Regions from separate parts of the Kitasatospora sp. NPDC092286 genome, predicted to be linked through region 2. Evidence: predicted binding sites of a transcription regulator. Region 2 holds the regulator's gene; the other holds the start of a gene.

Region 1 (15,519 bases), on a different contig from region 2:
GACCTTGCCGCTGGACGTGGCCGTGCCCTCCTCGACCACCAGACCTGCGGCGATCAGCTCTTCGGCGAGCGAGGAGACGGCCGCCCTGGTCAGCCCGGTCTCCGCGGCCGCCTCGGCCCGGGAGCGCGGGGAGCGCGCGATCGCGCCGAGCACCAGCGCCAGATTGGCCCGGCGCATGCCCTGCTGGCTGGCGGGTCCGGTCCGGGGACCGTCCGTCTCGCGCATCGCCCTCACCCGCTCGACTGCCGCGCACCGTGCCCATGGGGCCGGACGTTTGCAGCGTAATCGCGTTTGGCCCCGGTGGCCCGGAGCGGTCGGCCGGGCGCGGAGGGGCCGCTCCGGGCCACCGTCACGAGGTCCGCTGGGGCTGCTGCTCCATCCGGGCGACGGGCTGGGCGAGGCGGGTGAAGACCCAGCGCTGCATCGCCCAGAAGCGGAACAGCATCGCGACGAAGGTGCCGACGACCATCCCGCTGAGGAAGTCGGCCACCTCCTGGGTGAGGGCGCTCACCTGGGGCTCGCGCAGGTCCAGGAGGTAGCGCGAGAGGATCAGCGGGATGTCGTTGACGACGATCGCCACCACGCTGACCAGGAAGAACAGTGCGGCCTCGCGTCGGCGCCCGACCGCCCGGAAGGACCACCGGCGGTTCAGCACGTAGGAGACCGCCGTGGCGGCCACGGTCGCGATGGTGAGCGCCACCACCGGTTTCCGCTCCAGCAGGGTGAACTTCAGCGAGAAGTTGATCACCGTCGTCAGCACGAAGCAGGAGGCCCCGACCAGCAGGACCTTCACCAGCCTGCGGTGCCTGACCAGGAACGGGCGCAGACGGGCCGGCACCCTGGCCAGGGCTCGCTGCGTGGGGGACGGCATCCTCGCAGTCTGGCACGAGGTCTGCCGCCCCCTCCCGTCCGGCGGCCGGGCCGGGTGACGCCCGGACCGCTGCCCACCGTCAGGCGGCGACCAGCACCTCGGCCGGCTCCAGGGCCAGCCTCAGCACCTCCCGGACGTCCGCGACCGGGTGGACGGTGAGCCGCTCCAGCACCTCGGCCGGGACGTCGTCCAGATCGGCCTCGTTCCGCTTGGGGATGATCACCGTGGTGACCCCGGCCCGGTCGGCGGCGAGCAGCTTCTGCTTCACCCCGCCGATCGGCAGCACCCGCCCGGTCAGCGACACCTCGCCCGTCATCGCCACGTCGGTGCGCACCTTGCGGCCGGAGAGCAGCGAGGCCAGCGCGGTGGTCATGGTGATGCCGGCGCTCGGCCCGTCCTTGGGGACGGCCCCGGCGGGGACGTGCAGGTGCACGCCGCGGTCGCGCAGCGAGGTGACCGGCAGCTCCAGCTCGGCGCCGCGCGAGCGCAGGTAGGAGAGCGCGATGTGCGCGGACTCCTTCATCACGTCGCCCAGCTGCCCGGTCAGGGTGAGCCCGGTGCCGCCGGTCTCGGCGTCGGCGAGCGACGCCTCGATGAAGAGGACGTCGCCGCCGGCGCCGGTGACCGCGAGGCCGGTGGCCACGCCGGGGACGGCGGTGCGCCGCTCGGCCGGCTCCTGGGCCGCCTCGGGCACGTGGTGCGGGCGGCCGATCAGGGCGCGCAGGTCGCCCGCGCCGATCGCGGCGGGCAGCTCCCGCTCGCCCAGCTCGCTCTGCGTGGCGATCCTGCGCAGCACCCGGGCGATCGAGCGCTCCAGGTTCCGGACGCCGGCCTCGCGGGTGTACTCGCCGGCCAGCCGGCGCAGCGCCTCCTCGTCGACGGTGACCTCGCCGTCCTTCAGCCCGGCCTGCTCCAGCTGGCGCGGGAGCAGGTGGTCCTGGGCGATGACGACCTTCTCGTCCTCGGTGTAGCCGTCCAGGCGGACCAGCTCCATCCGGTCGAGCAGCGGCCCGGGGATGGCCTCCAGCACATTGGCGGTGGCGAGGAAGACCACGTCCGAGAGGTCCAGCTCGACCTCCAGGTAGTGGTCGCGGAAGGTGTGGTTCTGCGCCGGGTCGAGCACCTCCAGGAGGGCGGCCGCCGGGTCGCCCCGGAAGTCGGAGCCGACCTTGTCGATCTCGTCCAGCAGGACGACCGGGTTCATCGAGCCGGCCTCCTTGATGGCGCGCACCAGACGGCCGGGCAGCGCGCCGACGTAGGTGCGCCGGTGACCGCGGATCTCCGCCTCGTCCCGGACACCGCCGAGCGCGACCCGGACGAACCTCCGGCCCATGGCGCGGGCCACCGACTCGCCGAGCGAGGTCTTGCCGACGCCGGGCGGGCCGACCAGCGCCAGCACCGCGCCCCCGCCCGCCCGGCGCGCGCCGCCACCCGGCTGCTCCTGGGGGCTCGCGGCCGGCCCGGTCCGCTGGTCGGCCCGGCGCTTGCGCACCGCCAGGTACTCGACGATGCGGTCCTTGACGTCGGCCAGGCCGGAGTGGTCGGCGTCCAGCACCGCACGGGCGCCGGCGATGTCGTAGGCGTCCTCGGTGCGCTCGTTCCAGGGCAGCTCCAGGACGGTGTCCAGCCAGGTGCGGATCCAGGAGCCCTCGGGCGACTGGTCGGAGGAGCGCTCCAGCTTGTCGACCTCCTTGAGGGCCGCCTCGCGGACCTTCCCGGGCAGGTCCGCGGCCTCGACCCGGGCGCGGTAGTCGCCCTCCTCGTCCGCCGGGTCGCCGTTCAGCTCGGCCAGCTCCTTGCGGACCGCCTCCAGCTGCCGGCGGAGCAGGAACTCCTTCTGCTGCTTGGCGACGCCCTCCTCGACGTCCTTGCGGATGGTGTCGTTGACCTCCTCCTCGGCGAGGTGGTCGCGCAGCAGGCCGAGCGCGTACTCCAGCCGGACCACCTGGTCCGCCTCCAGCAGCACCTTGAGCTTCTGCTCGGCGGTGGCGAAGGGGGCGTAGCCGATGTTGTCCGCCAGCTCGCCGACGCCCTCGATCTGGGCGACCCGGTCGACGATCTGCCAGGCGCCGCGCTTGCGCAGCCACTGGGTGGAGAGCGTCTTGTACTCCTTGACCAGCTCGGCGGCGCGTCCGGCCACCGGGGTGCCGGCCGAGGACTCCCGGAACGGCGTGGTCTCCACCCAGAGGGCGGCGCCGGGACCGGTGGTGCCGACGCCGATCCGGGCCCGGCGGACGGCGCGGACCAGCGCCGCCGGATCCCCGTCGGCCAGCCGGCCGACCTGCTCGACGGTGGCGAGGGTGCCGACCGCCGCGTACGAGCCGTCCACCCGCGGGACCAGCAGGACCTGGGGCTTGCCGGTGCCGGTGGCCGCCGCCCGGGCGGCCTCGACGGCGGCGCGCACCTCGGTGTCCTTGAGCTCCAGCGGGACGACCATGCCCGGGAGCACGACCTCGTCGTCGAGCGGCAGCACGGGCAGGGTGAGCGGTGTGGACGTCGATGCCATGATCTCTCCCCAGTCAGCGAACTTGAGTTGACCTGACTAAGGTTTCGCGGGCACCGGATGTTCCCGAGGCCTTGTTCGCCGTGAGCGAACAGGGAAGGCTGCGGCCCGGGCTGTCAAAAACGCCTGGCCCAGGCCCCGCGCGGGGCTACCCGCGGTCCAGCACCGCGGCCCCGCCGGGCCCGGAGGCGGAGGCCGCGGAGGCGGCCGGCGTACGCAGCCGGCGCGGCCGCAGCCTGCCGCCCCCGTCCCGCCGGAGCCAGCGCCAGAGCACCACCCCGGCGAGCACCGCGACCGGGTGGCCGATCCCGGTGACCAGGTCCCGGTCGGTGAGGATCTGGTCGGCGATCATCGCTCCGACGCCGCCCAGCGCCAGCAGCCGCCCGCGCGGCGGCAGCAGCCCGGCCAGCGCGCCGAGGCTGGCCAGCACGCCGTAGCTGACGCCGATGTCCAGGTAGTCCATCGCCTCGGACTCCATCCGGCCGGTCGCCACGGCGGTGATCACCACCGCCTGGGAGAGCACCGTGGCGGTGATGTGCCCGATCGCGAACACCGCCGCCGCCCGGGCCGCCCCGACCCGGCGCTCCAGCGGCGCGACGGTGAAGGCGAACGCCCACAGGTAGGGCATCCAGATCGGCCCCGCCACCCAGAAGCCACTGAAGAGCAGCGCGCGCACGGGGTGGTGCAACAGGTTGTGCCCGTCCGAACTGGACGCCTCCTGGAGGCGCAGCACCAGCTCCGGATCGGCGAGCCTGGCGAAGGTGGTGGTGGCCCCGACCGCGGCCAGGTAGCCGAGCGCGAAAGGGTTGCGCCGCGGCGTCGGCACCCGGGCCAGCACCCACTCGGCCACCCCGGCCCGCAGGCCGTGCCGCAGCAGGCCGTACGGCGGCCCGGCGGGCGGCGCCGGGCGGGAGCGGGCCGGTACCGCACCCTGCCGCCACTCCGCCATGCCGCCTCCGCTCAGATCCGCAGACACCGGTTCACACCCGGTGCCAACGTACCGGCGCGCGCCGGAAATCCCACCCTCGGCAATCTCGTGACCACGGTACGTCGAGGTTCTGGGAGCCCGCTGGGAAAACCCCGTGAGGATCACCGGGCCCGGGGTCGCCCGTCACCCGGGATTGGTCCAGACCTTCTCTCCGTTCACGCGCCGGCACGGGTCCTGACCGGCGTCTCAACGTCAACCCGGGTGCATACGTACCGTTACGGAGTGAAAAATCGCCGGGTAAGGTATCGGCCCGTGCCCACTTGCGAGTGGGTCCGCGGACGGCCCCGACGGCCGGCCCACGGGCCGGAAACGTCCGGTCCACCTGCCGGGAGGCACCCGCTGTCCGTACGCTGCGAAGTGTGCGGGACAGGTGGGCGGTCGACACCCGCCCTCCGGTCCCCGCGCGCGACGGGACGGCGGACCCGGCACAGTCCACGACGGAACAAGACTACGAGCGGAGCCCCGCCATCCCCATCGGTGGCCGGCCCGCAGCCCTGGGGGCGGTGGCGTGACCGTGACAGAAATTCAGCAGGACAACACCAACAGCGGCGGCACGGTGAGCAGCCAGCGCAGAGTGCTGGTGGTGGAGGACGAACCGACGATCGCCGAGTCGATCGCGGCCCGCCTGGGCGCGGAGGGCTTCAAGGTCGCAGTCGCCCACGACGGCCCGGGCGCCGTCGACGGCTTCCACACCTGGCAGCCGGACCTGGTGGTGCTCGACATCATGCTGCCCGGCTTCGACGGCCTGGAGGTGTGCCGCCGGATCCAGGCCCAGCGCCCGGTCCCGGTGCTGATGCTGACCGCGCGGGACGACGAGACGGACCTGCTGGTCGGCCTCGGCGTCGGCGCGGACGACTACATGACCAAGCCGTTCTCCATGCGCGAGCTGGCGGCCCGGGTCAACGTGCTGCTGCGTCGCGTCGAGCGCGCCCAGCAGGCGGCCAGGACGCCGGCGCTCGGCAGCCTGCGCTTCGGCGAGCTGGAGATCGACCATGTGCAGCGCCGGGTCCGGCTGGCCTCGGGCGACGTCCACCTGACGCCGACCGAGTTCGACCTGCTCGCCTGCCTGGCCGCCCAGCCGCGCGCGGTGCTCACCCGCGAGCAGCTGCTGGCCGAGGTCTGGGACTGGACGGACGCCTCCGGCACCCGCACCGTCGACAGCCACGTCAAGGCGCTGCGCCGGAAGATCGGCGCCAGCTGGATCCGCACCGTCCACGGCGTCGGATACGCCCTGGAGGCCCCGCACCCCTAGGGTCACCGGGCACCGGGCCTCCGGGGGGCCCGCATCCCGGACCGCCGCGCGAACCGCGCGGGGGGAGCACCCACGGGGGAAGCACAGGGGACCAATGACCTTTCCACAGCAACGCGACGGGGACACCGCCGGCATGCGGCAGCCCACCCTGGCCGCCCGCGCCGCCCGCCGGGTCTGGGCCGACATCCGGCCGCTCGACCCGGTCCGCTCCATCAAGGGCAAACTCGCCCTGCTGGTGATCGTCTCGGTCTTCCTCGCCACCGGCATGGTGGTGGTGGCCATCCGGTCCGAGACCCAGATCCGGATCATCATGGTCTTCTCCATGATCGCCTCGCTGCTCTTCATGCAGTTCCTCGCGCACGGGCTGACCGCCCCGCTGCGCGACATGACGGCCGCCGCCCGCGCGATGGCCTCCGGCGACTACAGCCGCCGGGTCGAGGTGAACTCGCGCGACGAGATCGGCGAGCTGGCGGCCGCCTTCAACCTGATGGCGGCCGACCTGGAGGCCGCCGACCGCCACCGCCGCGAACTGGTCGCCAACGTCTCGCACGAGCTGCGCACGCCCATCGCCGCGCTGCGCGCCGTGCTGGAGAACGTCGTCGACGGCGTCGTCCAGCCGAACCCGGCGACCCTGGGTGCCGCGCTGGAGCAGACCGAGCGGCTCGGCCGGCTGGTCACCCATCTGCTCGACCTCTCCAAGATCGACGACGGGGTGGTCGACCTGGACGCGCGTTCCTTCGAGGTGCGCGAGTTCCTGGACGGCGTACTGCGCGGGGTCACCGTGGACGGCGCGACAGCGGGCGGGGCGTTCTCCCGGCGCGGGGACGTCCGGCTCGCGCTGGAGGTCAGCCCGGCAGGCCTGACCGGCGTCGCCGACCCGGAGCGGCTCCACCAGGTGGTCGCCAACCTGGTCGACAACGCCTGCAAGCACTCCCCGCCCGGCGGCACCGTGACGGTCCGGGCCCGGCCCGGCGCCGAGCCGGGCGCCCTGCTGCTGGAGGTCGAGGACGAGGGCCCGGGCATCCCGCCGGCCGACCGGACCCGGGTGTTCGAGCGGTTCAGCCGCAGCGGCACCGCCACCGCCCAGGGGCCCGGCGCCGACGGCGGCACCGGTCTGGGGCTGGCCATCGCCCGCTGGGCGGTGGATCTGCACGGCGGCCGGATCGAGGTGGCCGAGGCCGCCCGCGGCTGCCGGATCGAGGTCCGGCTGCCCGGTCCGCGGTGAGCCTCGTCGCATTCGCGTCGGACGGACTTCGCCGTCATGTCACAGGACGGACACAGACATACACGAAGATCATTCGGTGCTTCCGGGATGCTTTGTCCGGTTTCGTCCAGATATGTGCACTGATCGACCGTGATCGCTTCCCCTCCGATGCGGCTTTCTAACGCACATTTTCAGCCAAACTGCAGGTCAGCACTGTGATCTGGGCGACGCCTGAGCCCCGGGGACTGCGCGATCACTGGTCAGGGGCGTAGCCTTAATCCCCGCTGTCCAAACATCCCAAAAGGAAGCGGAAGAGGGCGGTTGCCGCCGTGTCGCCACAGTCCCCTGAAACCCCCAATAGCTCGGCAAGTTCCACTGGCTTCGGCCCCAATGAGTGGCTCGTCGATGAGATCTACCAGCAGTACCTCCAGGACCCGAACTCGGTCGACCGAGCCTGGTGGGACTTTTTCGCCGACTACAAGCCCGGTACCGAGGTGACCCCAGTGACCCAGGCCGCGACCCCGGTCGGCACCACGCCGACTCCCGTTGCCGCCCCCGCGCCCGCCGCTGCCGCTCCCGCCGCGCCGGCCGCACCCGCGACCGCCCCGGCGGCCCCGGCTCCGGCTCCCGCGCCGCTCGCCGCAGCCCCCGCCGCGCCGCCGGCCCCCAAGGTCGCCGCCCCGGCTCCGGCCGCGCCGGCCGCCACGGCGGGCCCCGAGCTAGTCCAGCTGCGCGGCCCGGCCAAGGCCGTCGCCACCAACATGGACGCCTCGCTGGAGGTGCCGACCGCGACGTCCGTCCGCGCGGTGCCCGCCAAGCTGCTGATCGACAACCGCATTGTCATCAACAACCACCTGCAGCGCGCCCGCGGCGGCAAGGTCTCCTTCACCCACCTGATCGGTTACGCCCTGGTCCAGGCCGTCAAGGCCTCGCCGGGCATGAACCACAGCTACAAGGTGGAGAACGGCAAGGCCTTCCTGGTCAAGCCCGAGCACGTGAACCTGGGCCTGGCCATCGACCTGGTCAAGCCCAACGGCGACCGCCAGCTCGTCGTCGCGGCCATCAAGAAGGCCGAGACCCTCGACTTCTTCGGCTTCTGGCAGGCCTACGAGGACATCGTCCGCCGGGCCCGCGCCAACAAGCTGACCATGGACGACTTCACCGGCGTCACGGTCTCGCTGACCAACCCCGGCGGCATCGGCACCGTGCACTCCGTGCCGCGCCTGATGCAGAACCAGGGCACCATCGTCGGCGTCGGCGCCATGGAGTACCCGGCCGAGTTCCAGGGCTCCGCCCCGGAGACCCTGTCCCGCCTCGGCGTCTCCAAGATCATGACGCTGACCTCGACCTACGACCACCGCGTCATCCAGGGCGCGGCGTCCGGCGAGTTCCTGCGCGAGATCCACCGGCTGCTGCTCGGCGAGAACGGCTTCTACGACGAGATCTTCGAGTCGCTGCGGATCCCGTACGAGCCGGTCCGCTGGGCCACCGACGTCGCCACCACCCACGACGACGAGGTCAACAAGACCGCGCGCGTCATGGAGCTGATCCACTCCTACCGGGTCCGCGGCCACCTGATGGCCGACACCGACCCGCTGGAGTACAAGCAGCGCAAGCACCCCGACCTGGACGTCACCACCCACGGCCTCACCCTGTGGGACCTGGAGCGCGAGTTCGCGGTCGGCGGCTTCGGCGGCCAGCGGATGATGAAGCTCCGCGACATCCTCGGCCTGCTGCGCAACACGTACTGCCGCACCGTCGGTATCGAGTACATGCACATCCAGGACCCGGCGCAGCGCAAGTGGCTGCAGGAGCGCCTGGAGAAGCCGTACACCAAGCCGGAGCGCGAGGAGCAGCTGCGCATCCTGCGCCGGCTGAACTCGGCCGAGGCCTTCGAGACCTTCCTGCAGACCAAGTACGTCGGGCAGAAGCGCTTCTCGCTGGAGGGCGGCGAGTCGCTCATCCCGCTGCTGGACGCCACGATCGACGCGGCCGCCGAGCACCGCCTCGACGAGACCGTGATCGGCATGGCCCACCGCGGCCGTCTGAACGTGCTGGCCAACATCGTCGGCAAGCCGTACGGCAAGATCTTCGGCGAGTTCGAGGGCAACCTCGACCCGAAGTCGATGCACGGCTCCGGCGACGTGAAGTACCACCTCGGCTCCGAGGGCACCTTCACCGGCCTGGACGGCGAGACCATCAAGGTCTCGCTCGCCGCGAACCCCTCCCACCTGGAGGCCGTGGACCCGGTCGTCGAGGGCATCGCCCGCGCCAAGCAGGACATCCTGGACCAGGGCGGCACCACCTTCCCGGTGCTGCCGATCCAGATCCACGGCGACGCGGCCTTCGCCGGCCAGGGCGTCGTCGCGGAGACCCTGAACATGTCGCAGCTGCGCGGCTACCGCACCGGCGGCACCGTGCACATCGTGGTGAACAACCAGGTCGGCTTCACCGCCGCCCCGGCCTCCTCGCGCTCCTCGATGTACTGCACCGACGTGGCCCGGATGATCGAGGCCCCGATCTTCCACGTGAACGGCGACGACCCGGAGGCCGTGGTCCGCGTCGCGCGGCTCGCCTTCGAGTTCCGTCAGGCGTTCCACAAGGACGTCGTGATCGACCTCATCTGCTACCGCCGCCGCGGTCACAACGAGGCCGACAACCCGTCGTTCACCCAGCCGCTGATGTACGACCTGATCGACAAGAAGCGCTCGGTGCGCAAGCTGTACACCGAGGGCCTGATCGGTCGCGGCGACATCACCATGGAAGAGGCGGAGCAGGCGCTCCAGGACTTCCAGGGCCAGCTGGAGAAGGTCTTCGCCGAGGTCCGCGACGCCGCCCAGACGCCGGCCCCGGCCGCCGTCGGCACGCCGCAGGCCGACTTCCCGGTCAGCATCCAGACCGGCATCTCCCAGGAGATGGTCAAGCGGATCGCCGCCTCGCAGGTCAACCTGCCGGACTGGCTGACCGTCCACCCGCGACTGCTGCCGCAGCTGCAGCGCCGCGCTGGCTCGGTCGAGGACAACACCATCGACTGGGCGATGGGCGAGACCCTCGCCATCGGCTCGCTGCTGATGGAGGGCCACCCGGTCCGCCTGGCCGGCCAGGACAGCCGCCGCGGCACCTTCGGCCAGCGCCACGCGGTGCTGATCGACCGGGTCAGCGGCGAGGACTACACCCCGCTGCTGTACCTGACCGAGGACCAGGCCCGCTACACCGTGTACGACAGCCTGCTGTCCGAGTACGCGGCGATGGGCTTCGAGTACGGCTACTCGCTGACCCGCCCGAACGCGCTGGTCATGTGGGAGGCGCAGTTCGGCGACTTCGTCAACGGCGCGCAGACCGTGGTGGACGAGTACATCGCCTCCGCCGAGCAGAAGTGGGGCCAGCACTCCGGCGTCACCCTGCTGCTGCCGCACGGCTACGAGGGCCAGGGCCCGGACCACTCGTCCGCCCGCCCGGAGCGCTTCCTGCAGCTGTGCGCGCAGAACAACATGACGGTCGCCATGCCGACCCTGCCGTCGAACTACTTCCACCTGCTGCGCTGGCAGGCGCACAACCCGCACCACAAGCCGCTGGTCGTCTTCACCCCGAAGTCGATGCTGCGTCTGAAGGCCGCGGCGAGTGCCACGGAGGAGTTCCTCTCCGGCTCGTTCCGCCCGGTCATCGGTGACACCACCGTCGACCCGTCGCAGGTCCGCAAGGTGGTCATCACCGCGGGCAAGTTCTACTACGACGTCGAGGCGGCCCGTGCCGAGCGCGGGATCACCGACACCGCGATCGTCCGGGTCGAGCGCCTCTACCCGCTGCCGGTGGCCGAGCTCCAGGAGGAGCTGAGCCGCTACGGCGACGACGTCCAGTTCATCTGGGCGCAGGAGGAGCCGGCGAACCAGGGTGCCTGGCCGTTCATCGCGATGAACCTGGTCGACCACCTGGAGGTCGTCATCGGCCGCAGCGCCGGCGACTCGCGCCTGCGCCGCGTCGCCCGCACGGCCTCCTCGGCCCCCGCGGTCGGCTCGGCCAAGCGCCACGCCGCCGAGCAGCTGGGTCTCCTGGAGGAGATCTTCTCGCTCTGACCCCCGGTCGGACCGAACGGCCCGGGCCCCCGCGCACACCGCGCGGGGGCCCGGGCCGTTTCGCGGTGCCGCCGCGGTCGCGGCCGTGGAGGCCGCCGGCCCCACCACCGGGGCCGCCGGGGTGACCCTCGGCACCTGGCGGGCCAACGGCCAACCGGGTCTATCCTGACCAGGTCGAATTCCCGTCTGACCGGAGCGAACCGTGTACTTCACCGACCGCGGCATCGAGGAGCTGGCGAGCCGGCGCGGCGACGAGGAGGTCACCTTCGAGTGGCTGGCCGAGCGCCTGCGCGAGTTCGTCGACCTCAACCCCGACTTCGAGATCCCGGTCGAGCGGCTGGCCACCTGGCTGGCCCGGCTCGACGACGAGGACGACGAGTAGACCGCTGACACCGCCCCACCGAGGGGCCTGAAGGGCCCGGGAGACCACCGTCTCCCGGGCCCTTCGCGCTGCGCCCCTCGCCCTTCACCCCTAGGGGGCGGATCCGGGTCCGGCTCCGGGATCGGGGCGCTTGACTTCACCGTCACGCGATATATCGTCTTTAAAAGAGAACGCGATACATCGTGAGTCGCAACGGGAGGCGGCAGAGATGAGCCAGTGGACGGTCGAGGGACCCGACAGGATCACCATCGACGAAGCGGTCCGCGCGCTGCACGTGCGGATCATCGACGGCACGGTGAACGTGGTGGCGGCCGAGGGGCCGGCCCGCCTGGAGGTCACCGAGCTCAAGGGCGAACCGCTGCACGTCACCCTGGTGGACGGCGTCCTGACGGTCACCTACAAGGACATCAGCGGCTGGAGCGAGTTCGGTGAGGTGCTCAAGTCGGTCGACTCGGTCAAGGGGTTCTTCGCCTCGTTCAAGCGCAAGCGGGTGGCCGGGATCACCCTGACCGTGCCGGCCGCCGCCGAGGTCAAGGTGGGCGCCGTCTCGGCGGACACCACCGTCTCGGGCATCGCCGGGCACGTCTCGGTGCAGAGCGCCAACGGCGACACCACCCTGGTCGGCCTGGCCGGCCGGACCGACATCAACACCGTCACCGGCGACGTGGACGCCCAGTCGGTGGCCGGACAGCTCCGGCTGAACACCGTCTCCGGCAAGCTCACCGTGGTCGCCGGCACCGCCGACAGGGTGCAGGCCAACGCCGTCACCGGCGCGGTCACCCTGGACCTCGACGCGGCCACCCCGACCGACATCAAGGTCACCACGGTCAGCGGCCCGGTCGGCGTCCGGCTGCCCTCGCTGGCCGACACCAAGGTCGAGGCCGGCACCAACAGCGGCGACATCTCCAGCACCTTCGAGCAGCTCAAGGTCGGCGGCACCTGGGGCGCCAAGCGACTCTCCGGCCAGCTCGGCGACGGCAAGGGCAGCCTCGCGGTGACCACCGTCTCGGGCTCCGTCACCGTGCTGCGCCGCCCCGACACCGAGGAGGACGGCCCGGTGGTCGTCAAGGAGCTCCCGGCCGGCCCCGACCTCACCAAGGAGGCATGACATGAGCCCCGTCTTCGGCCACGGCCGGCTCCGGCTCTACCTGCTGAAGCTGCTCGACGAGTCCCCCCGGCACGGCTACGAGGTGATCCGCCTGCTGGAGGAACGGTTCCAGGGCCTGTACGCGCCCTCGGCCGGCACCGTCTACCCGCGGCTCGCCAAGCTGGAGCAGGAGGGCCTGGTCGCGCACAGCACCGAGGGCGGTCGCAAGGTCTACCGGCTCACCGACGCGGGCCGCACCGAGCTGGCGGCCCGCCAGGGCGAGCTGGACGAGCTGGAGCTGGAGATCCGCGACTCGGTGGCCCAGCTCGCCGGGGCGATCCGCGAGGACGTCCGGGACAGCGCCAAGGACCTGCGCGAGGAGCTGTGGAGCGCGGCGAAGAAGGCGCAGCAGGAGGCGCCGGAGCAGGCCGGGGGCGGGGACCCGTGGGCCGGACCGTGGGGGGACAAGGACGCCTGGCAGCGCGCCAAGGAGGAGTTCACCCAGTTCAAGAAGCAGGCGCGGGAACAGGCCAAGCGCGCCAAGGAGCAGGAGAAGGCGGCCAAGGCCAAGGCGAAGGCCGCCGAGGAGGAGGCCCGCCGGCTGCGCGAGCAGTCCCGGGCGGCGCGGACGGCGGCGCAGCAGGAGGCGCTGCGGATCAAGCGCCGGGTCGAGCAGCAGGTCCGTGACCACGCGGCCCGCGGCGACTGGCCGACCGGGCTGGCCGAGGGGCTGTCCGAGCTGACCAGGGGTCTGGCCGGGCTCGCCGACGCGGCCCGCTGGGGCCACTCGGCGGAGGAGCGGAGCGAGCAGGCCGCCGAGCAGGTCACCGTCACCCGGATCGACCTCGACAAGGACGGCACCGGCGGGCCCGCCGCCGTACCGGCCGACCTGCCGGCGTGGACGGCGACCGACCCGGCCGGTGACCCGGCCCGGGAGCTGGAGCGGCTGCTCGACCGCTTCCGCGACCAGGTGCGCGACGCGGCCCGGGACGGCGGGGTGAGCGCCGACCGGCTGGCCGAGGCCCGCTCGGTGCTGGGTGCGGCGGGCGAGCGGCTGCGGCGGCTGCTGGGCTGACCCGCCACCGGCCGACGGCCGATGCGGCGGGCCCGGCACTCCTCGGGGGAGGTGCCGGGCCCGCCGCGTGGGTCGCGTCGGGCCGGGCCGTCAGGGCGTGAGGACGATCTTCCCGAAGACGTCGCCCTTGGCGAGCCGGGCGAAGCCGTCCCGCGCCTCGGTGAGCGGCAGCACCGAGTCGATCACCGGCCGGACACCGGCGGTGGTGCAGAGCGAGAGCAGCCCGGCCAGCTCCTCCTTGCTGCCCATGGTCGAGCCGACCACCCTGAGCTCCAGGAAGAAGATCCGGTTGAGCTCGGTGGCGGTCGGGTTGGCTCCCGAGGTGGCCCCGGAGATGACCACGGTGCCGCCCGGGCGCAGCGACTTCACCGAGTGCGCCCAGGTGGCGGCGCCGACCGTCTCCATCACCGCGTCCACCCGCTCGGGCAGCCGGGCGCCGCTCGCGAAGGCGGCGTCCGCGCCGAGTCCCAGCGCCCGGTCGCGCCTGGTCTCGTCCCGGCCGGTGACCCAGACCCGCAGTCCGGCCGCCTTGCCGAGGACGATCAGCGCGGTCGCCACGCCGCCGCCGGCGCCCTGCACCAGGACGGTGTCGCCCGGCTTGACCCCGGCGTTGGTGAACAGCATCCGATAGGCCGTCAGCCAGGCGGTGGGCAGGCAGGCGGCCTGCTCGAAGCTGAGTTCGGCGGGCTTGGGCAGCAGGTTCCAGGTGGGGACGAGCACCTGCTGGGCGAAGGTGCCCTGGTAGCGCTCGGTGAGGATGGACCGCGGCTCGTCCGGGCCCACGCCGTGGCCGGTCTGGCCGATCACCGAGTGGACGACCACCTCGTTGCCGTGCTCGTCGACACCGGCGGCGTCGCAGCCGAGGATCATCGGCAGCCGCTCGGCGGGCAGCCCGACCCCGCGCAGCGACCAGAGGTCGTGATGGTTGAGGCTGGCGGCCCGGACGGTGACCAGGCTCCAGCCGGGGCGGGCCTGCGGCTCCGGGAGTTCACCCGACTCCAGTCCGCTCAGCGGGTCGTCGGCGTCGATTCGTGCGGCGTAGGCGGCAAACATGGTCCGGACGATAGCCGCGACGGGCGGGGCCCGGTAGCCCTCTCCCCCCCCGGGTCGCCTCCGGGCGCTCGGACCCGCCGCCGACACTCCTCACTCCGGCGCTCGTGTCCCTCTTTTCCCCCGGGTCGCCTCCGGGCGCTCGGACCCGCCGCCGACACTCCTCACTCCGGCGCTCGTGCCTCGCTTGTCGCTCGTCGCTTTCGGCAGCGGGGCGCCCTTCGGCTCCCCGGGGAGCCGAAGGGCGCCCCGGGGAGCCGTTGACGCCGGGTCAGCGGCGGGCGACGCCCTCGGCGCGGGCGGCCTCGGCGACGGCCCTGGTGACGGCCGGGGCGACCCGCTCGTCGAACGGCGAGGGGATCACCTTCTGCGGGGTCAGCTCGTCGGCGACCACCCCGGCCAGCGCCTTGGCGGCGGCCAGCTTCATGCCCTCGGTGATCCGGGCGGCCCGGACCTGGAGGGCGCCCGCGAAGATGCCGGGGAAGGCCAGCACGTTGTTGATCTGGTTCGGGAAGTCGCTGCGCCCGGTGGCGACGACCGCCGCGTAGCGGTGCGCGACCTCGGGGTGGATCTCCGGGGTGGGGTTGGCCATCGCGAAGATGAACGCGCCCTCGGCCATGGTGGCGACGACCTCCTCCGGCACGGTGCCGCCGGAGACACCGATGAAGACGTCGGCGCCGGCCATCGCGTCGGCCAGCGAGCCCTTGAGGCCGGCCCGGTTGGTCTGCGCGGCGATCTCGGCCTTGACGTCGGTGAGGTCGCCCCGGCCGTCGTACACCACGCCGCGCCGGTCGCAGACCGCGACATCGCCGATGCCGGCGGCCAGCAGCATCTTGGCGATGGCGATGCCGGCCGCGCCGGCGCCGGAGATGACGGCGCGCAGGGAGCCGATCTCCCGGCCGGTGATCTTGGCCGCGTTCCACAGCGCGGCGGTGGTGACGATCGCGGTGCCGTGCTGGTCGTCGTGGAAGACCGGGATGTCCACGGCCTCCTGGAGCCGGCGCTCGATCTCGAAGCAGCGGGGGGCGGAGATG
Region 2 (15,519 bases):
GCCACGTCGTCCGGGCCGACCTCCTCCTTGACCATGGACGCGGAGGCGTCCTGGTCCGCCGCGCGTTCCTGAGCCTCGGTCAGCTCGTGCTCGGCGGACGGGATCTCGGCGTACATCAGCTTGGAGGCGCGCTCGAAGTCGCCGTCGCGCTGGGCGCGTTCGAGGGCGCCGCGCAGGTCGTCCAGGCGCTCCTTGAGCTCGCCGACCCGGTTGAGGCTCTTCTTCTCCTGCTCCCAGCGTGCCGTGAGCACGCTCAGCTGCTCGTTCTTGTCGGCCAGGTCGCGCCGAAGCCGGGCCAGCCGGTCCACCGAGGCGGGGTCGGACTCCTTCTCCAGGGCCAGCTCCTCCATCCGCAACCGGTCGACGGCGCGCTGGAGTTCGTCGATCTCCACCGGGGAGGAGTCGATCTCCATCCGGAGCCGGGAGGCCGCCTCGTCGACCAGGTCGATCGCCTTGTCGGGGAGGAAGCGGGAGGTGATGTAGCGGTTGGAGAGGGTGGCGGCGGCGACCAGGGCGGCGTCCGCGATCTGCACCTTGTGGTGCGCCTCGTACCGGCCCTTGAGGCCGCGCAGGATGGCGATCGAGTCCTCCACGCTGGGCTCGCCGACCAGCACCTGCTGGAAGCGCCGCTCCAGGGCCGGGTCCTTCTCGATCCGCTCGCGGTACTCGTCCAGGGTGGTGGCGCCGACCATCCGCAGCTCGCCGCGGGCCAGCATCGGCTTGAGCATGTTGCCGGCGTCCATCGCGGAGTCGCCGCCGGCGCCCGCGCCGACCATGGTGTGCAGCTCGTCGATGAAGGTGACGACCTGGCCGTCGCTCTGCTTGATGTCGTTCAGAACGGCCTTCAGCCGCTCCTCGAACTCGCCGCGGTACTTCGCGCCGGCGACCATCGCGCTGAGGTCCAGGGCGACCAGCCGCTTGCCGCGCAGCGACTCCGGCACGTCGCCGGCGACGATCCGCTGGGCCAGGCCCTCGACCACGGCCGTCTTGCCGACGCCGGGCTCGCCGATCAGCACCGGGTTGTTCTTGGTCCGGCGGGAGAGCACCTGGACGACCCGGCGGATCTCCTGGTCCCGCCCGATCACCGGGTCGAGCTTGCCGTCCCGGGCGGCCTGGGTGAGGTCGGTGCCGTACTTCTCCAGCGCCTTGTAGGTGCCCTCCGGGTCGGGCGAGGTGACCCGGCCGCTGCCGCGCACGTCCTTGAACGCGGCGAGCAGCGCCTTCGCCGTGGCGCCCTGCCGGGCCAGCAGCTCGGCGACCGCCCCGCCCTCGGCGGCCAGGCCGACCATCAGGTGTTCGGTGGAGACGTACTGGTCGTCCAGGTCGTCGGCGCGCCGGCCGGCCTCGGTGAGCACGGCCAGGGTGTCGCGGGACAGCTGCGGCGCGGCGACGGTGGAGCCGCTGGCGCTGGGCAGCGCGGTCAGCAGGCGGCGGGCCTCGGCGTCGGTCTGCGCGGCGTCCGCGCCGACCGCTTCCAGGAGCGGCCTGGCGATGCCCTCGGGCTGTTCCAGCAGGGCGATCAGGATGTGCACCGGCTTGACGTCCGGGTTCCCGGCGCCGCCGGCCTGCCGGATCGCGGCGGACAGGGCGTCCTGCGTCTTGGTGGTGAACTTGCTGGCGTCCACTGCTGGGGTGTCCTCCTCGGACTCGCTGTCGGTACTCCGGGTTCCGGTCCACGGGTTCCCGGCGCCGGTCTCGGGCGCCGGTCTCCGGGTTCCGGTCTTCGGTCTTCGGGCTTTCGGTGCTGCTGACTACAGCATGCACTAAGTTGAGTCTATTCCGCTCAACTTTCAGATGAACGTTTCCGTGGACGCGGACCGGCCCCTGCGGCGCCCGCGGCCCCCGCCCCTACCCGCACCCGCGGGTACGGTGCGCTCTGCCGGGTGAGCCCCAGCAGCTCCCTGGCCGGCCCGCTCGGCCGCCGCCCGGCCGGCCAGACCGCGCGCAGCGGGCGCCGCAGGTCCAGCCCGTCCGCCAGTGGCACCGCCACCAGCCGCCGGGTCGCCAGCTCCTCCACCACCGCCAGCTCGCTCAGGCAGACCGGCCCGGCCCCGGTCATCGCCGCCGCCTTCAGCGCCGTGGAGGAGGCCAGCTCCAGCCGCGGCTTCGCGGCGCCCCCGTACGGCGCCAGCGCCATCTCCAGCACCTCCCGGGTGCCGGAACCGGGCTCGCGCAGCACCAGCGGCGTCGCGGCCAGCTCGGCCCCGGTGAGCGGTGCCCGGCGGCGGGCCCAGGCGTGTCCGGGCGCGACCACCACCACCAGCCGGTCGGCGGCCACCACCGCGCCGGCCAGCCCCGGCGGGGTGGACGGGCCCTCGACGAAGCCGAGGTCCGCCTCCCCGGCCAGCACGTGTCCGGCGACGTCCGCCGAGTTCGCCGTCCGCAGCGTCACCGCCGTGCCGGGGCTGGCCGTGTGCAGCGCCAGCAGCCAGCCGGGCATCAGGTACTCGGCGACGGTCAGGCTGGCCACCACCACCAGACGGGCGTCCCGCCGCTCCCGCAGCGCGTCGATCCCGGCGTCCAGCGCCTGTGCGGCCTCCACCACATGCCGCGCCCACTCGACCACCAGCCGGCCCGCCTCGGTCGGCCGCGAGCCGCGCGGGGAGCGGTCCAGCAGCGGGACGCCGATCTGCCGCTCCATGCCCTTGATCCGGGCGCTGGCGGTCGGCTGGCTCACCCCCAGTTCCGCCGCGGCCCGCCCGACGCTGCCCAGCCGGGCCACTGCGAGCAGCAGCTCCAGCGCTCCGAGTTCGGGGACACGCGGGGAGAGGGCCATAGATCCAGGCTATGTCCTCATAGATCGCCCGGCGCTACCGGAGCCGGTCGGCCGAGGGCACGGTGGGTCTCATGGCCACCCTTCTCAGCGTCCGACCGCTCACCCGCACCCCCCGCCTCGACCTCGCCCAGCTCGGCCCCAACTGGTACGCCGCGATCATGGGCACCGCGATCGTCGGCAACGGGGCGGCCGTGCTTCCGGTCCGGCTGCCCGGGCTGATCGGGTTCGGCGAGCTGATGTGGGCGCTCGGGCTGGCCGGCCTGCTGCTGCTCGGCGGCGCCCGGGCGGTCCACCTGACCCGGCACCGCGCGGCCGCCCGCACCCAGCTGCTGGACAACCCGGCCACCGCGGTCTTCTACGGCTGTCCGCCGATGGCCCTGCTGGCGGTCGGCCTCGGCACCCTGCTGCTCGGCTCCCGGGTGATCGGCACCGGCCCCGCCGTCGCCCTGGACGCCGTGCTCTGGAGCGCAGGCACGCTGTACGCCCTGGCCGTCGCGGCCGGCATCCCGTATCTGATGATCACCAGGCACTCGCTCTCCGCGCTGGAGGCCAACCCGACCTGGCTGCTGCCGGTGGTCGCCCCGCTGGTCGCCGCCGCGACCGGCCCCGCGCTCGTCCCGCACCTGCCGGCCGGGACCGCGCAGCAGGCCATGCTGTACGGCTGCTACGCGCTGCTCGGCGTCGGCCTGCTGGCCACCCTCGCCCTGCTGCCGGTGGTGCTCACCGGGCTCGTCCACAGCAAGCTGCCCGCGCTGGTGCTCACCCCCTCGCTGTTCCTGGTGCTCGGGCCGCTCGGCCAGTCCACCACCGCCGTCCACCAGCTCGCCGACGCCGCCCGGCCGGTCCTGCCGCAACTCGCCCCCGCCGCGCTCGCCTTCGCGGAGCTGTACGGGGTCGCGGTGCTCGGCGTCGCGATGCTCTGGCTGGTCATCGCCGTCACCGCCAACCTGCGCGCCCGCCGGGCCGGGATGCCGTTCGCGATGACCTGGTGGGCGTACACCTTCCCGGTCGGCACCTGCGTCACCGGCGCCGCCGGCCTCGCCCGCCACACCGGGTTCGCCGGCTTCACCGGCCTGGCCGCCGGGCTCTATGTGCTGCTGATCGCGGCCTGGGCCGTCGCCGCCTGCGGCACCGCGGCAGGACTGGCGGGCGGCCGCCTGCTGGCGCGCTGAGTGCTCCGGCCGCAGGACGCGCGCCTGCTGCGGTTTCGCGAACGGCCCGGACGGCGCTCGGGGACGGCGTACGAGCTCCGCGCACGGAGACGGCGTACAAGCTCCGCGCACGGTGCGCACAGGCGGAGCGCGGTCGTCCGGAGACGAATGAACGGACGGGAGGACTCCGCCACCGCACCGCTGTGACCAGCGGTTTCGCGTGGAGCCACGTCGGGACCCGGCGCCCCGCGCCGGCCGGCCGCTGCAGGTTCCTGCAATTGCGAGAACATGCACTCGGGCTGGCCTTGTTCACCGGCCGTCACGCTGTGAGGGTGGAGTCACGTCAGGCCGTCCGGGCAACCGCAGCCCGATGGTGGCGACTTGCTCTTCAGTACTGGATGCGTGAGGTACGTCAGTACCTGCATATCGGGGGGAAGAGCGTCGGCCGGGTGCCATGTGTGGTGATGGCGCCCGGGACCGGAGTCGGCGAGGCGTTGCTGCTCCGCCTCGCCGGAAGCGCCGTGGCCTCGACGTGCACCGGCGGCCCCCGGGGAACCCGTGTGCGACGGCACCCGGGGCCCGGGGGCCCGCCGGCTCGCAGTACCGTGATCGGGTGCGCTGCACGGTGCCGAGCCCATGACCGGAAAGCATCGGCCGCGCGGGAGACGAAGACACATCCGAGATCCATCCGGCAGGGAGTGTTCGAGGTGACGGCGGATCCGACGGCCGCTCCTGGCACCACGGCGGCGGTCGGCGAGCCCGACGAGGCGGCCCGTCGGCTCTACCTGGCCGTGGTCGGCCGCGGCGGACGCATCCCCTTCGCCGAGGTCCCGGAGAGCGACCAGCCCGCCCTGCGCCGGCTGGTGGCCATCGGCCTGCTGATACCCAACCCGGTCGACGCCTGCCACACCGCCGTCAGCCCGCGCTCGGTCAGCGACCGCCTCGGCGCCGAGCTGCGCAGCGAGGCGACCCGCCTGCTGGTCCGCGCCGAGAACCTCCCCGGCACCCTCGACACCCTCACCCGCGCCTACGACGCGATGCCCCGCCGGCCCGAGCGGTCCGGCGGCGCCGTCTACATCGAGGGCCACGTCCACATCCGCCAGCGCATCTCCCAGCTGGTCTCCGACTGCCGTACCGAGGTGCTCACCGCCCAGCCCGGCCACCGTCCGGCCGACGCCCTGCAGATCGCCGTCCGCCAGGACGTCCAACTGCTCCAGCGGGGCTGTTCGCTGCGCACCGTCTACCAGCCGATCGCGTTCTCCGAGCCGGCCGCCCGGGCCTACGCCGACGAGGTCTCCCGGCACGGATCGCTGATCCGGACCCTGGACGAGCCGTTCCAGCGCCTGATCGTCTTCGACCGCACGGTCGCGGTGATCTCCGCCAACGACGACCACAGCACCGCCGCCTTCATCTCCGACCCGGCCGCGATCGCCTTCCTGGTCGGCGGCTTCGAACGCGACTGGGCCCGGGCCGACACCACCGACTGGGCCGCGCCCCTCACCCACGGCCCCACCCGCGCCGCCCCCGACCGGGTCGGCCGGCTGCTCGCCAAGGGCCTCACCCAGCGCGCCGTCGCCTCCCGCCTCGGCCTCAGCGAACGCACCGTCGCCGCCCACATCTCCCGGCTGCGCGACCGGCACGGCGCCCAGACGCTGTACCAGCTCGGCTGGCTGATGAGGGGAGAGCACGATGGCTGACACCCGTACGCCCTCGGACCTGCTGACCGCGGCGCTCCCCGACGACGACGCCCGCGCGCTCTACCGCGCGATCCTCCGCAACGGCGGCCGGCTGCGCGCCGCCGAGGTCGGCACCGGCGAGGCCGGGCCACTGCGGCGGCTGGTCGAGATCGGTCTGGTCGTGCCGCAGCTGATGGACGCCTCGTACAGCGCGGTGGACCCGCGGTCGGTCACCGACCGGATCGGCGCGGACATCCGGCTGATGAGCGCCCGGCTGCTGGCGGAGGCGGAGCAACTGCCGGACCTGCTGGGCGATCTGACCCAGGCGTACGACGCCGCCTCGCATCGCGGCAACCGCCCCACCGGGGTCCGGTACGTGTCGGGCATGGAACAGATCCGGCATCAGGTCGACCAGCTGGCCCTGGAGTTCCGGGACGAGTACCTGACCGCGACGCCCGGTGGCGCCTGCCCGGTGGCGGCGCTGCCCGACCGGCTGAACCACGCCCTCCGCTACCTCGAACACGGCGGAACCATGCGGGCGGTCTACGAGCCGGCCGCCCGGGTGGACGGACCCACGGTGGAGTTCGCGGTCGAGGTCACCCGGCTCGGGTGCACGATCCGCGTGCTGGCCGCGCCGTTCTCCCGGTTGCTGATCTTCGATCGCACGGTGGCGGTGATCCCGGCCGCCGCGGACAACACCAGTGCGGCCTTCGTGGAGGACCCGGCGACGGTCGCCTTCCTGGTGGGCGTTTTCGAGCAGCAGTGGCAGCAGGCCGAGGGGGTGAACTGGGCGGCGCTGGCCGACGGGGGCACCGAGCCGCTGGTGCACGAGCAGGTCGGCCGGCTGCTGTCCCAGGGGCTGACCCAGCGGGCGATCGCGAGCCGGCTGGGGCTGAGCGAGCGGACGGTGGCCGGTCACATCTCGCGGCTGCGCGAGCTGTACGACGCTCAGACGCTGTTCCAGCTCGGCTGGCAGATGCGGGGAGCCAGGACCGGGGAGTCCAATGGCTGAGCCGCCGCGGTGGTCAGCCGGTCGCCGCGCCGGTCGGCCAGTAGCCGGTCGGGCCGACGGCCGGGGGCTGCTGCCGGGGGACGCTGAACTGCTCGCCGGGGGCGGTCCAGAAGCCCTCGCGCAGGGAGAGCGCCATACCGGCCCAGTCGAGGGCGGTCTCCACGGTGTGGTGGAGGGCCTCCTGGGACCAGGTGTCGTCGAAGACCAGCGGCAGGACGGGGGCGACCTGCTCGATGGTGGCGATCAGCGGGTTGTGCGTGATGGCCTCGTCGACCAGCAGGACGATCGGCTTGCGCAGCGCCGAGGCCCAGCCCAGCTCCAGGCTCACTCCGGCGGAGAGCGGCGCCCCGACGTAGGCGAAGACCAGGTCCGCCGACTGCAGCGCCCGGAAGTCGGAGGGCACCCGCGGCTCCGGGGCCCGGCCGGCCACCGTCCAGGCGTCGCTGTGGTGCGCGCTGTACACGGCGGCACCGCTGCGCAGCAGGGTGGTGCGGAGCGTCGTCAGCCGCGTCCGGCTGGCAAGCGTCACGACACTGTCGGCCGGCCCGGTCAGTCGCATCAACGGCGCGGCCAGGAAGACTCGTGCACGCCGGCCCTCGGGGGCCTGGCTGTCGTGGTGGCGCAGGTAGGGCTCGGTCATTGTCGACTCCGGGGGAGTAGTCGGCGAGAGAGGGTCGGTGCCTGACTGGCCTGTGGATATGTGTGGTGCCGTGTCGCGGAAGGCCGGGCCTCGCAGTCGCTGACCTGCAATTGAATGAACACGGGCAAAAATTGCCCAGACCCGTCGACAGCGAACTGATCGTCCATCTGGCGCTGTACTTCGGTCCAGCATCACCAGATGTCATCTCCCTGCATGGCAGCGAGATGACACACTCTCCGACTATCCGTACTGACGTGCAGTAGGTCAGGATCTATTCTGTATCAGCCGTCCTGCCGAGAGTCTGCTGCGTCCTTCTGAAAGGGGTGCTGTCGTGCGCTATGCGCGTCGCCTCGTTGTCTCCGCGGTTCTTTTGGGTTTCGCGTTCTTCCTGGGCGCTTCCACGGATGCGGACAGTGGCTGGCAGAGCACGAACCCCACGACGTCGGCGCTGTCCACCATGGACAGTGGCTGGCAGTAGAAGGACCGCCAATCCTGGTCCGGTCAGTCCGTGGATTCGGAATCGCCTTCTTTTTGGGCGAGCTTCCAGCCCAACTGAAATAGCGTGTCCACGCCGTGGTCCTCGCGCATCTCCGCGATGTGGCGCGCCAGCGTCCGTTCGCTGAGTCCGAGGTTCCTGGCGATGACGCGGTGGCCGATGCCCTGGACCATCAGCCTGACGATCTGACGGCGCAGGCTGGAAAGCACCTGGGGCGGGACTTCCCGGCTTCCCGGGAACGGAATGGCCCGTTCCCAGAGTGCCTCGAAGGTGTGGACCAGATAGCTCACCACCGCGTCGTCCCGGACGAATGCCGCGACGGTCATGTCGTCGCTCGCGGGTATGATCGCGACTTTTCTGTCGATCACGATCATCACGTTGAACGGCTCGTCCAGCGTGCGGACCTGGCTGCCCTCGTGGGTCATCGTCTCGACGTACTCCAGCGTCGGGCTGGAGTACCGCGCGCTCGGCTGGTAGATCGTCCGGATCGTGCCACCGCGCTGGAGCACCCCGAGGTCCCGGTTCATCGCGGTGCGGACCGTCTCCGGCCGCCGCCCGCCGCCGGGCTGAGCGGTCAACAGTTCCTTGGAGCAGCGCTCCACCAGGGCGCCGAGGCGCTGGTTGATGGAGACCTTGCCGCTGATGTACTCGATCCGGCCGCCGGTCTCGACCTGTTTGCCGTGCTCGTTGTAGACGTCCCCGAGGTCCTGCAGCTCGCTGACGAGGTTGGTCGAGCGGGAGAGCAACTGGAGCGCCCGGCGCTGCCAGGTCGCGCTGAGCGTGGTCGACAGCCGGTTGGGGTCGGCGACCACGAGGGATTCCGGGTCGTCCAGATCCGGCACCAGGAGCCCGAGGTCGAGCAGTTCCTGGACCTCCGACTTCGCGGCCTCCTGCTTCGAGGCGGTCAGGCGCCCTTCCGAACGCACGGCGGCCAGGTACAGCGCTCGGGCCGCGTCGGACAGGATCTGCCCCCCGGGTTGGAAGTCGTCCCGGTCGTCGACTGGGTTCACTTTCAGCTCCTTTCCGGCGTCAGACCCCTGGGCCGTGCGCGCACGCCGCCTGAATTCGTACGGATGATATGCAACTCGACGCACAGATCAGGTCGGTGTCCGTTGCGGGGGCCCATCCTGCTCGCTTTGCACTCTCGCAGTAACGCGAGCCGCCGGCCACCCCCCGATCAGGAGGGAAACCGGCGGCGGTGGCCGTTCTGGCCGGTCAGCGCTTGGGACGCCAGACCACCAGGGCGCTCGACTGGGTCGGCGGCTGGTACGGCACGAGATCACGGCGGTAGGACGCGTGGACGGCGGCCTCGCGTTGCTGGAGTGCGCTGGCGGCCCCTTCGAGCGAGTCGGCGAGTTCGGCGATACGGGACTGGAGGGCGGTGACCTGGTTCTCCAGCTCGATGATCCGCTTGATCCCGGCCAGGTTGATGCCCTCGTCCTGGGAGAGCCGCTGGACGTCGCGCAACTGCTGGATGTCCCGGGCGGAGTAGCGCCGGCCGCGGCCCGCGGTGCGGTCGGGGCAGACCAGGCCGAGGCGGTCGTACTGACGCAGGGTCTGCGGGTGCAGGCCGGAGAGCTCGGCGGCGACCGAGATCACGTACACCGGGGTGTCCTCGGTGAGGACGTAGTGCGGGGCCGCGGCGGTACGGCGGGGGCGGGGGCCGCCGCCGGGGAGGCCTTCGCCGATACCGGGGCCGATCGGGCTGTCGGGGGTCATCATCTGGTCGTCACGCTCCCTTCGCCGCCCGGAACAGGGCGGCTCGTGGGTCGTCGGAGGCGGTGGCCTCGCGGTACTGCTCCAGAGCCGTCAGCGCGTCGCCGGTGACGTGCTGCGGCACCACGACCTCCACGGTGACCAGGAGGTCGCCGCGGGTGCCGTCCTTGCGGGTGGCGCCCTTGCCGCGGGCCCGCAGGGTGAGGCCGTTGGCGCTGCCCGGGGGCAGCTTGAGCTTCACCGAGGGACCACCCAGCGTCGGCACCTCGATGGTGCCGCCGAGCGCGGCCTCGGGGAAGGTGACCGGCACCGTCACGGTGAGGTTGTCGGCCTTGCGCCCGAAGACGGGGTGCGAGTCGACGTGGACGGTGACGTAGAGGTCGCCGGGCTGGCCGCCGCGCTCGCCCTGCGCGCCCTTGCCCTTGAGCCGGATGCGCTGGGCGTCCTGGACCCCGGCCGGGATCCGGACCTGCATGGTGCGGGCGGAGCTGGCCCGGCCGCTGCCGTGGCAGTCGGGGCACGGGTCGTCGACGATCATGCCCCGGCCGCGGCAGTCGCGACAGGGCTCGGAGAGGGCGAAGGCGCCCTGACCCCGGCTCACGGTGCCGGCGCCCACGCAGGTCGGGCAGACCCGCGGAGTGGTGCCGGACTTGGCCCCGGTGCCGTTGCAGCCGTGACAGGGGGCCTGACTGGTCATCCGCAGCGGGACGGTCGCGCCGTCCACCGCCTCCTCGAAGGAGAGCGTCACCTCGGTCTCGACGTCGGCGCCGCGCCGCGGCTGGGCCTGCCGGCCGCCGCGGTTGAACAGGCCGCCGAAGACGTCGCCGAGCCCGCCGCTGCCGCCGGGGCCGCCCTGGTTGCCGCTGAACAGGTCGCCGAAGTCGAAGCTGTAGTTGCCGCCGCCGGGGCCGCCGGAGCGGAAACCGCCGTTGGCGAAGAGGGTGCGCGCCTCGTCGTACTCCTTGCGGCGCTTCTCGTCCGACAGGACGTCATAGGCCTCGGAGATGTCCTTGAACCGGTCCTCGGCCTTGGTGTCACCCTTGTTGGCGTCGGGGTGGAACTCGCGCGCCAGCTTGCGGTACGTCTTCTTGATCTCGGTGGCGGAGGCGTCCTTGGGCACGCCGAGGACCTTGTAGTAGTCCTTCTCCACGTAGTCCTTGCCGCTCATGGCTGCCGCCACCTCCCGAAGTCCATAGTCACTGTGCTGTCAATGGCGGGTCTGCCGTCCGTCGACGGAGCGCCCATCGACAAGGCGCTGCGGAGCCGGCCGCCGTACTGGCCGGCGTACGACTCCGCAGCGCACAGGTTGTCAGCTGTCCGCGCCACCGTCGGCCTTGTCCGACTCCGCGGACTTCGCCGATTCGGCGTCCGGCGCGGGGGTGGTCTGGGTGCCCGGCTGGGGCTCCGCGACCGCCACCATCGCCGGGCGGATGATCCGCTCGCCGATCCGGTAGCCGGGCTGGAGGATCTGGACACAGGTGTCCTCGGTGACGTCCGAGGAGTAACTGTGCATCAGCGCCTCGTGCATGGTCGGGTCGAAGGGCTCGCCCTCCTTGCCGAACTGCTGGAGGCCCAGCTTGGCCACGACCGTCTCCAGCGACTCGGCGACGGACTTGAAGCCGCCCGTCACCTCGCCGTGCTCGCGGCCCCGGCCGATGTCGTCCAGGACCGGGATCAGGGACTCCAGGATGTTGGAGACCGCGATCTCACGGACCGTCAGACGGTCCCGCTCGACCCGCTTGCGGTAGTTCTGGTACTCGGCCTGGAGACGCTGGAGGTCGCCGGTCCGCTCGGCCAGCTCCCGCTTGGCCTTGGCCAGCTCGTCCGCGCCACCGGAGGTGTCCCCGGCCGCGGCGGCCTCCTCGGCCGCCTTGATCACGGCCTCCTCGGCGGCGGAGTCGTCGCCGGGCTCAGCACCCTGCGGCTTCTCCGTCATGCCGCACCGCCCTTGGGCTTCTCGTCGTCCACGATCTCGGCGTCGACGACGTCGTCGTCCTTGGCGCCGGCGGCGTCACCGGCCGGGCCGGAGGAGGCGGCGTCGGCGTTGGCGTACAGCGCCTGGCCGAGCTTCTGGGCGGTGGTGGAGACCTTCTCGGAGGCCTCGCGGATGGCCGCGATGTCCTCGCCCTTCAGGGCCTCCTTGAGCTCGCCGATGGCGGTCTCGACCTCGGTCTTGACGTCGGCCGGGAGCTTGTCGGTGTTGTCCGCGATGAACTTCTCGGTCGAGTAGACGAGCTGCTCGGCCTGGTTGCGGGTCTCGACCGACTCGCGGCGCTTGTGGTCCTCCTCCGCGTACTGCTCGGCCTCGCGCATCATGCGCTCGATGTCGTCCTTCGGCAGCGCGGAGCCACCGGTGACGGTCATCTTCTGCTCCTTGCCGGTGCCGAGGTCCTTCGCGCCGACGTGCATGATGCCGTTGGCGTCGATGTCGAAGGTGACCTCGATCTGGGGCAGGCCGCGGGGGGCCGGCGGCAGACCGGTCAGCTCGAACATGCCGAGCTTCTTGTTGTACGCGGCGATCTCGCGCTCGCCCTGGTAGACCTGGATCTGCACGGACGGCTGGTTGTCCTCGGCCGTGGTGAAGATCTCCGAGCGCTTGGTCGGGATCGTGGTGTTGCGCTCGATCAGCTTGGTCATGATGCCGCCCTTGGTCTCGATGCCGAGGGACAGCGGGGTGACGTCGAGCAGCAGGACGTCCTTGACCTCGCCCTTCAGGACACCGGCCTGGAGCGCGGCGCCGATGGCGACGACCTCGTCCGGGTTGACGCCCTTGTTGGCGTCCTTGCCGCCGGTCAGCTCGCGGACGAGCTCGGCGACGGCCGGCATCCGGGTGGAGCCGCCGACCAGGACCACGTGGTCGATCTCGGACAGCGCGATGCCGGCGTCCTTGATCACGTTGTGGAACGGGACCTTGCAGCGCTCCAGCAGGTCGGAGGTGAGCTGCTGGAACTGGGCGCGGGTGAGCTTCTCGTCCAGGTGCAGCGGGCCCTCGGCGGAGGCCGTGATGTAGGGCAGGTTGATCGAGGTCTCGGAGGACGAGGACAGCTCGATCTTGGCCTTCTCGGCGGCCTCGCGCAGACGCTGGAGGGCCATCTTGTCCTTGGACAGGTCGACACCGTGGCCGGCCTGGAAGACCTTCACCAGGTGGTCGACGACCTTCTGGTCCCAGTCGTCACCACCGAGGTGGTTGTCACCGTTGGTGGCCTTCACCTCGACGACCCCGTCGCCGATCTCCAGCAGGGAGACGTCGAAGGTGCCACCGCCGAGGTCGAAGACCAGAATGGTCTGGTCGTCCTTGTCCAGGCCGTAGGCCAGGGCGGCCGCGGTCGGCTCGTTGACGATGCGCAGGACGTTGAGGCCCGCGATCTCACCGGCCTCCTTGGTGGCCTGGCGCTCCGAGTCGGAGAAGTACGCCGGGACGGTGATGACCGCGTCGGTGACGGTCTCGCCCAGGTACGCCTCGGCGTCGCGCTTCAGCTTCTGCAGCACGAAGGCGCTGATCTGCTGCGGGTTGAAGTCCTTGCCGTCCAGGTTGATCTTCCACCCGGTGCCCATGTGGCGCTTGACCGAGCGGATGGTGCGGTCGACGTTGGTGACCGCCTGGCGCTTGGCCACCTCGCCGACCAGAACCTCGCCGTTCTTTGCGAAGGCGACGACGGACGGCGTGGTCCGAGCGCCCTCGGCGTTCGTGATGACGGTGGGCTCGCCACCCTCCAGAACGCTGACGACCGAGTTCGTCGTGCCGAGGTCGATGCCGACCGCGCGTGCCATCGTAAATACCTCCACGGAAGAGTTGAGCTTTACAGGCTCAAGGATGCACGACCCGAGGGGTAGCGTCAACAGCCATGAGTCCAGTTCACTCAACTTTGCTGAGTGGCATCCCGCGTTGAACGGGTTTCGCGTCCCGTGCGCGCCGGGTGCGGACTTACGTGACTGCCGCCATACCTTGAGCGTCTTCTGGGGAAGTGTTGACGAGCGGTAATGTCCGGGCCGTCGGCATGGGAAGTTACCGACCAGTACACTCGCTCGTCAGGACCGCAGCACTCGCCAGGACCGCACTAGGAAAGCCGCAGGAGACGGAGAGCCGATGCAGCTTGCAGCGATCGTCATCTCGCTGGTCACCACTGTGATCGGCACCGCGCTCGCCGCCCGGGCGGCCGCGCACATCTACCGGGTGGTGATGACCGGCCAGCCGGACGCCACCCGGACCGGACAGCCCGTACAGAGGACGAAGACGGTCGCCGTCGAGTTCCTCGGCCACACCCGGATGAACCGCTGGGGCGTCGTCGGCGTCGCCCACTGGTTCGTCGCGGTCGGCTTCTTCAGCCTGGTGCTGACCCTGGTCAACGCCTTCGGACAGCTCTTCGACGCCGAGTGGGTGCTGCCGGTCATCGGCCACTGGCTGCCGTTCGAGGTCTTCACCGAACTGATCGGCACCCTCACCACGCTGGGTATCGCGACCCTGATCGTGATCCGGCTGCTCAGCCTGCCGGGCCGGGCGGGCCGCAAGTCCCGCTTCGCCGGATCGATCGCCTGGCAGGCCTTCTACGTCGAGTACACGATCCTCGGCATCGGCCTCTGCATCATGATCCTGCGCGGCCTGGAGGGCGCCCTGGCGGGCGTCGACTCCTACGACCCGGCGTACCTCGTCTCGTACCCGCTGACCGCCGCCTTCAACGGCCTGGCGCACGGCACCCTGGTCAACCTGGTCTACCTCTTCGCGATGCTGAAGATCTGCATCTCCTTCGCCTGGGCGATCACCATCGGCATCAACCCCTCGATGGGCGTGGCCTGGCACCGCTTCCTGGCGTTCTTCAACATCTTCTTCAAGCGCGAGGAGGACGGTGACGTCGCGCTCGGCGCGCTGCGTCCGATGACCAGCGGCGGCGTCCCGATCGACTTCGAGGACCCGGCCGACGACGCCGTCTTCGGCGTCTCCCAGGTCGAGCACTTCTCCTGGAAGGGCATCCTCGACTTCTCCACCTGCACCGAGTGCGGCCGCTGCCAGTCGCAGTGCCCGGCCTGGAACACCGGCAAGCCGCTCTCGCCCAAGCTGCTGATCATGAGCCTGCGGGAGCACGCCTTCGCCAAGGCGCCCTACCTGCTGGCCGGCGGCGGCAAGGACACCGAGGGCAATGAGACCGGCACCGCCGAGCAGCTGGCCGGCGTCCCGGCCGCCGCCCTGGCCGAGGCCGAGCGCCCGCTGATCGGCACCGCCGAGGAGAACGGCGTCATCGACCCGGACGTCCTCTGGTCCTGCACCACCTGCGGCGCCTGCGTCGAGCAGTGCCCGGTGGACATCGAGCACGTCGACCACATCGTCGACATGCGCCGCTACCAGGTGATGATCGAGTCCTCGTTCCCGACCGAGGCCGGGACGATGCTCAAGAACCTGGAGAACAAGGGCAACCCGTGGGGCATGGCCACCAAGGCCCGCCTGGACTGGGTCAAGGAGCTCAAGAAGGAGACCGGCATCGAGGTGCCGGTGATCGGCGAGGACATCGACCCCGCCGAGGTCGAGTACCTCTACTGGGTCGGCTGCGCCGGGGCCCTGGAGGACCGCGCCAAGAAGACCACCAAGACCTTCGCCGAACTGCTGCACACCGCGGGCGTGCGGTTCGCGATCCTCGGCAAGGAGGAGTCCTGCACCGGCGACTCCGCCCGCCGGCTGGGCAACGAGTTCCTGTTCCAGATGCTCGGCGCGCAGAACGTCGAGACCCTCAACGCCGCGCTGGAGGACGCTCCGAAGAAGCGGATCGTCGCCACCTGCCCGCACTGCTTCAACACCATCGCCAACGAATACCCTCAGCTGGGCGGCCACTTCGAGGTCATCCACCACACCCAGCTGCTGCAGCACCTGATCGACGAGGGCAAGCTCGTCCCGGTGAACCCGGTCGAGGGCCTGATCACCTACCACGACCCCTGCTACCTGGGCCGCCACAACAAGGTCTACAGCCCGCCGCGCGAGATCATGGACAAGGTCCCCGGTCTGCGCCAGCAGGAGATGCACCGTCACAAGGAACGCGGTTTCTGCTGCGGTGCCGGTGGCGCG

Evidence for each region. Region 2 encodes HspR, which represses chaperone genes until heat shock. Its sites were predicted from a motif close to TTGAGNNNNNNNNNCTCAA; they were not measured.
Region 1: a site for HspR is predicted at 3,400-3,418, ahead of lon (endopeptidase La). Genes of this name have one in related genera too.

Annotation. Positions count from the first base shown of each region.
Region 1 covers NZ_JBIVRD010000007.1:1,082-16,600, forward strand. The annotation lists gene ACIQIB_RS08870 (ROK family protein) at 1-225, opposite strand, end outside; gene ACIQIB_RS08875 (GtrA family protein) at 350-871, opposite strand; gene lon (endopeptidase La) at 951-3,377, opposite strand; gene ACIQIB_RS08885 (rhomboid-like protein) at 3,523-4,323, opposite strand; gene ACIQIB_RS08890 (response regulator transcription factor) at 4,877-5,614, shown strand; gene ACIQIB_RS08895 (ATP-binding protein) at 5,748-6,839, shown strand; gene ACIQIB_RS08900 (multifunctional oxoglutarate decarboxylase/oxoglutarate dehydrogenase thiamine pyrophosphate-binding subunit/dihydrolipoyllysine-residue succinyltransferase subunit) at 7,148-10,891, shown strand; gene ACIQIB_RS08905 (DUF6104 family protein) at 11,094-11,273, shown strand; gene ACIQIB_RS08910 (DUF4097 family beta strand repeat-containing protein) at 11,482-12,381, shown strand; gene ACIQIB_RS08915 (helix-turn-helix transcriptional regulator) at 12,383-13,435, shown strand; gene ACIQIB_RS08920 (zinc-binding dehydrogenase) at 13,526-14,488, opposite strand; gene ACIQIB_RS08925 (NADP-dependent malic enzyme) at 14,757-15,519, opposite strand, start outside.
Region 2 covers NZ_JBIVRD010000035.1:38,099-53,617, reverse strand. The annotation lists gene clpB (ATP-dependent chaperone ClpB) at 1-1,625, opposite strand, end outside; gene ACIQIB_RS29365 (LysR family transcriptional regulator) at 1,784-2,776, opposite strand; gene ACIQIB_RS29360 (TDT family transporter) at 2,848-3,948, shown strand; gene ACIQIB_RS29355 (LuxR C-terminal-related transcriptional regulator) at 4,635-5,624, shown strand; gene ACIQIB_RS29350 (LuxR C-terminal-related transcriptional regulator) at 5,617-6,615, shown strand; gene ACIQIB_RS29345 (hypothetical protein) at 6,629-7,255, opposite strand; gene ACIQIB_RS29340 (hypothetical protein) at 7,757-8,761, opposite strand; gene ACIQIB_RS29335 (heat shock protein transcriptional repressor HspR) at 8,967-9,473, opposite strand; gene dnaJ (molecular chaperone DnaJ) at 9,481-10,635, opposite strand; gene grpE (nucleotide exchange factor GrpE) at 10,777-11,403, opposite strand; gene dnaK (molecular chaperone DnaK) at 11,400-13,238, opposite strand; gene ACIQIB_RS29315 ((Fe-S)-binding protein) at 13,555-15,519, shown strand, end outside.